Regions from separate parts of the Leuconostoc gasicomitatum LMG 18811 genome, predicted to be linked through region 2. Evidence: riboswitches for the same ligand, from Rfam matches in the RefSeq annotation. Region 2 holds a riboswitch; each other region holds the start of a gene.

Region 1 (2,274 bases), 430 kb from region 2:
GGTAAAAAATTGAGTATTAGCCAACCATTTGGTAAGGTTGTGGTTGTATAGTGCTTTAGAAAGGAGTACGTTAATTAATTTTGCTATGAATGATAAATTACAACCAAATGATCTACGTAGTTTTATTAATAAAGATATGCGTTTCAAACGTGCAGAAGCAGTGCTTAAGGATGAATGGGAATCATTATTATTACCTGAAGGTTGGGGTGTCAACATGATGACGTTATCCGACATTACTTTTGCAAGACACTTAAATCAAGTAAAAGCGGTACCAACAACGATTGATTTGGTAACGTTTGCCGGTGTCAAAAAATTTATTAGAAATAATTCATCTCGGTTATCACCGGATGTTGTGAAATTATTAGAGGAGCCTTTCTTATGAAAATTAATTTAATATTAGCACCTGAACAAGCACCTGCAGAATTGTTAGCATTACAGACTTTAAATCCAGATAAATTCTTCTATTTGGGTAAAGAATCACAATTAGCAGGGACGAATGTATTAATTATTGGTGCGCCTGACATGGTGAACCATTTTAAACGGCCGATGTTATTTAATAGCATAGTGACAGTCGGTCATTTAAGTGGTGATGTTATTCATCAAATTGCATTTCAAACTAAGGATAGAAATGATGAACTAATCGCACAACTTGTACCTGAAAATGCCATTCTTGCACAAAACAGTAATGGCAAATCAGACTATATGTTGTGGAGTTTTTGGCCTGATCACAAGGCGTTAGGATCTTTTTTAAATAGTGATAAATTTAATCAAATGAAAAAACTCATGAAAAATCCTTACACAACCAGTTATATTCATGTTAACTCTGCGCAACAGTTATCATTGACACATCAAATGCGTGATTTTGATGACAAAACATGGTGGGGATAACTCGTATCTTGCATAATTGGTTATTCTAAGCTACAATGAACTCATAAACTAAATAGATATGTCTGGGGTGCCATTTGGCTGAGAAACACCCATTGAACCTGATCACGGTAATGCGTGCGAAGGGAGATACATTTTCGAATACTAATTTTAAGCATTTTGTGCCTATTTTTGTAGCCGTTGATTGATTTCCTTTTGTGAATTCAAGCAACGGTTTTTCTATTGCCTTAATATTGTAAAACCAGACATGACAGGGAGAAAATTTATGAAGTTATCAGAAATAAAAGATAAAAAGCCGCTCGTATTCAATTATGCAAACTATGTGACACCACAATTTGTTGCTAATGTTGTCAATGTCATTGGTGGATCACCTATTATGGCACGTGAGTTAGAGGAATTTCCAGATTTAGTTGCTGCAAGTGATGCTGTGGTTATCAACAGCGGTACATGGCGGCGTTCGGAATTACTTGAAACCATTAAGCTAGCGCAATTAGCAAATCAAGCCGGTAAAGTTGTCGTTTTGGATCCAGTGGCAGTGGGTATACCCTCACGAAGCTTGCCAGTGGTAGCACTTATGGCAGATGCACAAATTGATATTATTCGCGGCAATGCAGCTGAAATTGCTTGGTTTGCTGGTGTTGATTTTTCCAGTCAAGGGATTGATGCAACTGGTAATGGGGATGTTAGAAAAATTGCATTATTGGCAGCCGAAAAGACAGGTGCAATTATTGCTTTAAGTGGTAAACAAGATGTTATTAGTGATGGCCACACAACGCTAACGATTGACGTTGATGTGCCCCTTTTGGCAACAAATGTTGGGACAGGTGATGCACTTTCTGCTTTAATTGGTACCTATAATGGTGATGGTATCTCAATTGAGAATACAATGAGAGCGATGGCAACAATGAAATTAGCTGGCGTAAAAGCAAGTAAAAAAGTAAAAACACCTGGTTATTTTGTTAATCAGTTATTAGATGAACTCTACTTGTTATCAGAAAACGAACTTGATGCATTTATTAATGGTGGTGGGATTCATGATTAATGACACACCGCAAGCTTTGACAATTGCTGGGACGGATTCTAGCGGTGGTGCTGGCGTTTCGGCTGATTTGAAAACATTTATGGCACAAGGTGTCTATGGCGGTAATGTCATTGTATCCGTTACTGCACAGAATACGCGTGGTGTTCAAGAAGTTCAAATGATACCACCTACAGTCATTACACAACAGATACAGTCAATTGCTGATGATTTGTCTATTTCTGCAGTCAAAACGGGTATGTTAGGTGACGCTCAAACTGTGAACACTGTTGCAAAAGCGCTACAAACCTATAATTTTGGCAGCTATATTTTAGATCCTGTTATGGTCGCCAAAGGCGGAGCAAAGCTAT
Region 2 (2,274 bases):
CGCTATTTTAGTCCTGCTATCGCCCGTTATTAATGCTATACCACAAATCACTTCAGCTTTTGGATTCATTACAGCTATTTCTTCAAACATGTATATTATTGTTTACACTATGACAATGTATGCACATAGAAAATTTCGCGAATCCTCCGATTATCTACCAGATGGCTTTACAATGCCGGGATACAAATTTACAAGTCCATTGACATTACTATTCTTTTTAGCTATTTATCTCAGTTTATTCTTCCAATCCGATTCTCGCGTATCCGCTATTGGCGCTGTTATATTTAGCCTTGTTTTTGGATACTTAGCTCACCGAAAGTTTGCAAACGTAGCAGCTGATGTGTAATATTGCACTTTAACTTATGGCAAACTGTTTACCCGAAATGTTATATAACATTTCGGGTATTTTCATACGATGAATTTACAATACACATGCAAGAGACAATATATACTAAAAAGTCAATCACTGATTCAAATTTGGTAATTGGTTGATCAATATCAGTGTTACTTTTCCTTACCTAATTAGATAGAAAATACACATATAACTTTTATTTATTAATCGTGTATTAGCAACATATAATTTTTTTATCCACAATTAAATAAGCTATGACTTACTTAATATTTATGCCACATCCTCTTATAAGCAGATAAAAGTTTATTTTAAATTGTGCATTGCTTTAAACAAGATATTGAATTGACCTCTAAAAGACATCACTTGTTCAAATAAATCTTCGCCATCATTTAACATTTTAACAGTTGTCCAGCCCAAGGCCTCAGTGATGGATACGGCTACAGAAGCATTAATTGCGGCTCCTGTGACAGTCCCAACAGCAGGAATAAATTTAATGATATTACCAACAGCACCTCTACCTAAGCCAACTACTACAAGCTCTTTAGATAAGCTCTTCCCAACACTTGCCGACCAAGATTGACCAAATAATTTGTGTAATCGCGACATCATTGTGAGCTGTATAGGGACAAGCAAAAAGGCATCCGAAAATGGTATTGGTGAACACCCTACAATTGCTGCAGTTAGCGCTGCTGCATGAATAATTTGATGGCATTTTGTTTTGGTTTGATTATCTACACCATCTAGAAATTCTGAAAAACGGCGTTCAACTTGATGCCTACTATTAAACACTATTTTTTCAGCTTTAACCCTAGATTCATTAAAGGTCTGTTGCATAATTTTTGCAGTTGTCGCTGGCATTTTCCTCAATACATCTGAAAAAAACGATTCAAAGACTGCTTCATCTGAGTTAACTTCATCTTGATTTTTTTGATGATTTTTAATCATACATGCCTGCTCTCTTTAAATTATCAATAACAAAAAATGACCTATTTCAACATTAAATTTACCACATTTGGTACAATCATCTCAACATTTTTGTTTTAAATAACTGTTTTTTTTGAATGACTACTGCACCTGATTAATTAAATACACAATATTTGTGTTTATTTTACTACGCTAGCATTAATCAAATCAGATTCAAAGGGACAGAAGTACAGCATCGCAATCATTATGACACCTAGTAATTATTATTTAGTTCATCACGTCATTTTTAAGGCAATAAAAAAGTATTTTTCTCATAATCAGAGAAAAATACCACCTAAAAAATCATTAATATCGCACTTTCTTGCACCAGTATAATCTGGTTCAGATTTAAAGAGTTCTTCTCAGCCAATATCGGCGCCCCTAGTGCATAATCACATCAACCGTATTATTTTCTAAATAGCTTATGAATCCTATTAGTTAGGCGTTGTGAGAGAAAATACAATTGTCGTGACTGTTTTATTTTGCGATAACGTATTTTATTTTTTTTATAAAAATCTTGGTGAAAATTTTCAGCTGGCCAAAATGTTGTCGCGTTTTCTATTCCTACAACAATCGGTTTGGAGTAACGATGTGACGCAATAACAGCTTCTTTGGATTGCTCAGCAATTTGCCGTTGTTTCTCATCATTTACAAAAATAACAGGTCGATAGTTCTCACCGCGATCATCAACTTGACCTAAATCATCAGTCGGATCAATCAATTGCCAATAAATGTCAACTAGCTGTTGGTATGTTATCAAGCGTGTATCAAACAATATTTCAACCGCTTCAACATGCCCAGTATATTGCCCAACAACTTGATCATATGTTGGCTGTTTCCAATTACCACCTGTATAGCCAGAAATAACAGCAACTATACCAGGACGCGTATCAAATGGCTCCACCATACACCAAAAACAGCCACCAGCAAAAATTGCCCGCTCTTGATACGGTGGATTT
Region 3 (2,274 bases), 690 kb from region 2:
AATTGTACCGCCATAAGGATATAATTTAACCAAAGCAGACAGTAGCGTTGATTTACCCACACCGTTTGGACCAGTAATGAGAATTCTTTTTCCTCTGGGGAATAGACGATTTGTAGTTGATAGCAGCGTACGTTTGCCATTTTTTAATGTCACCGATTCAAGTGTAATAATACCTTCTTTTTCGTTAGGTAGGCTTGTATGAATGGCCGGTTGATTTGGTAATTTGGCTAAAATTTGTTGCTGCTCATCTGATGATGCGTTATGTAGCTTACCAGCGGTCATGACAAAAATATCATCAATCGCATCTGTATAACCACTCCAATCGTGATCTGTTATTAAAATTGTTTTGCCTTCATTTTGATAGGCTTTGATAACGTCGATGAGTTGTAATCTTGCAACGGGATCAACATTAGCAAATGGTTCGTCTAACAATAAATAATCACTATCTGCAGCTAAAACGGTGGCTAGTGCAACTTTTTGTTTTTCACCACCAGATAAATTCATTAAGTCATGGTGCATAAATGCTGTCATACCAACACTTTCCATGGCATTTGTAATACGTTTTTCAATATCTTCAGGCTTAACTTGTAAATTTTCAAGGCTAAATCGTAATTCTTCAAAGGGCGTTCTCATAACAAATTGACGTGTTGGATTTTGAAATAGGTAGCCAATATGTGTGACACGTTGATAAGGAACAATATCATGAATATCATAGCCATCGAGAGTTAATTCACCCGTCAATGTACCATCACTAAATGTTGGATATAAGCCGGATAATAATTTAAGCAATGTAGACTTACCACTACCACTTGGACCGATGAGTAAATTAAAACTATTCGGTCGTAATTTGAGTGAAATATCGGTTAACACTGGTGTTTCGCGATAAGCAAAATTCACATTGTCAACCACTAAATCAGTCACGATGCAAAACACCAGCCTTTTCTATTAGTTTTTGGATGGCAACAACTAAGACACCACCAAAGAACAAAAGTGAAATAAAGCGTGTGATAAACAAGGCGATTAATAGACCGATATGGTAAGAACTGTAACCATCACGGAAGGTAGACCAGATAAAAGTCACAATTGTTCCGGTGATTGCTGAGGCAAAGATACCACGCCAGCCCCAGTTTTTGTAACCTAAAACGGCAAATCCTGCTTCGCTACCGATACCTTGTACGAGGCCAGATAACAAAGTTGCGACTCCCCATTGACCGCCAAGTAGCATTTCAACAGCAGCAGCAAATAATTCACCTAAAACACCAGCTCCTGCTTGGCGAATCAAAATACTAGCAAGTGGAGCAGCCATCATCCAGCCACCAATTAGCAGTTCATTTGCAAAAGGCGCTAAACCCAATGGTGTTAAAGCAGCTGATAATAAATTATAAATTGGGCCGAGTACCCAAAAAATAAAACCGATAAAAACAGCGACGAATGCCAATAACAACACATCACGAAGTGCCCAACGTGTTGACTTTGACTTTGAAATAGTTTGCATAATAGTATGCCTCCAAGAATTTTTTTGTAGTTGTTATTTTATGTCTGGTATACAAAATGGTTTAAAATCGCAATCTTTTTTTGTAATACGTTTTCTAAGCTAATAAAAAACTCTTGGTTCATTTATGAGCCAAGAGTTTGCCTAGTACAACGTCAAAAAAAGCAATTCTCCCTTCGCTGGTATTAACCAGATCAGGTTCAATGGGTGTTTCTCAGCCACGTGGCACCCCAGATTGTTAAATATTAAACTACAAGTTAAACTTAACATAATTTTTTTGATTATGCAACTATGTTAAAATTAGCATTGACAATGAATAACTGTGATTTTAAGCAAAGAGAGGTGTGGTTTATGCGTCAAGTAGTGTTTTATGGTGCCATAAGTTTGGATGGCTTTTTGTCTGATGAAAATGATGATTTGCAATGGTTATTTGATACTAATTTAAATGGTCAATCAACTTATGAAACATTTGAAAAACAGATTAGTACATTTGTAATGGGACGAAAAACATTTGAAGTGGCACAGAAGCTTATGAGTGAAGCAACGTTTTATGCAGGTAAAGAAAAAGTTGTTTTTTCGCGTGGTAAGCATCTAAGTCAAACAGATACGACTTATGTTTCAGGGAATGTTGTCGATATTATTAAAGATTATCAAAAACAAGCGGGTAATGATATCTGGGTTGTTGGCGGTGGTAGCATTTTAAAGCCGTTACTTGAAGCCAATATGGTTGACGAATTTTGGATACAAATTGTGCCTGTGTTACTTGGACAGGGTAAGCGGTT

Evidence for each region. A riboswitch is a leader RNA that binds a small molecule or an ion and turns the genes downstream of it on or off. The one in region 2 is predicted to bind thiamine pyrophosphate.
Region 1: it holds a riboswitch for thiamine pyrophosphate, as region 2 does, so the genes downstream of both, thiM (hydroxyethylthiazole kinase) here and LEGAS_RS05660 (YcjF family protein) in region 2, are expected to answer to the same signal.
Region 3: it holds a riboswitch for thiamine pyrophosphate, as region 2 does, so the genes downstream of both, LEGAS_RS02355 (ECF transporter S component) here and LEGAS_RS05660 (YcjF family protein) in region 2, are expected to answer to the same signal.

What each region holds. Positions count from the first base shown of each region.
Region 1 covers NC_014319.1:1,591,297-1,593,570, reverse strand. Annotated here, with positions in the region: gene LEGAS_RS07695 (vWA domain-containing protein) at 1-51, shown strand, start outside; gene LEGAS_RS07690 (hypothetical protein) at 86-382, shown strand; gene LEGAS_RS07685 (hypothetical protein) at 379-888, shown strand; TPP riboswitch at 942-1,030, shown strand; gene thiM (hydroxyethylthiazole kinase) at 1,151-1,927, shown strand; gene thiD (bifunctional hydroxymethylpyrimidine kinase/phosphomethylpyrimidine kinase) at 1,920-2,274, shown strand, end outside.
Region 2 covers NC_014319.1:1,161,432-1,163,705, forward strand. Annotated here, with positions in the region: gene LEGAS_RS05655 (amino acid permease) at 1-346, shown strand, start outside; gene LEGAS_RS05660 (YcjF family protein) at 656-1,297, opposite strand; TPP riboswitch at 1,618-1,708, opposite strand; gene msrA (peptide-methionine (S)-S-oxide reductase MsrA) at 1,722-2,274, opposite strand, start outside.
Region 3 covers NC_014319.1:469,969-472,242, forward strand. Annotated here, with positions in the region: gene LEGAS_RS02350 (ABC transporter ATP-binding protein) at 1-921, opposite strand, end outside; gene LEGAS_RS02355 (ECF transporter S component) at 914-1,495, opposite strand; TPP riboswitch at 1,646-1,735, opposite strand; gene LEGAS_RS02360 (dihydrofolate reductase family protein) at 1,844-2,274, shown strand, end outside.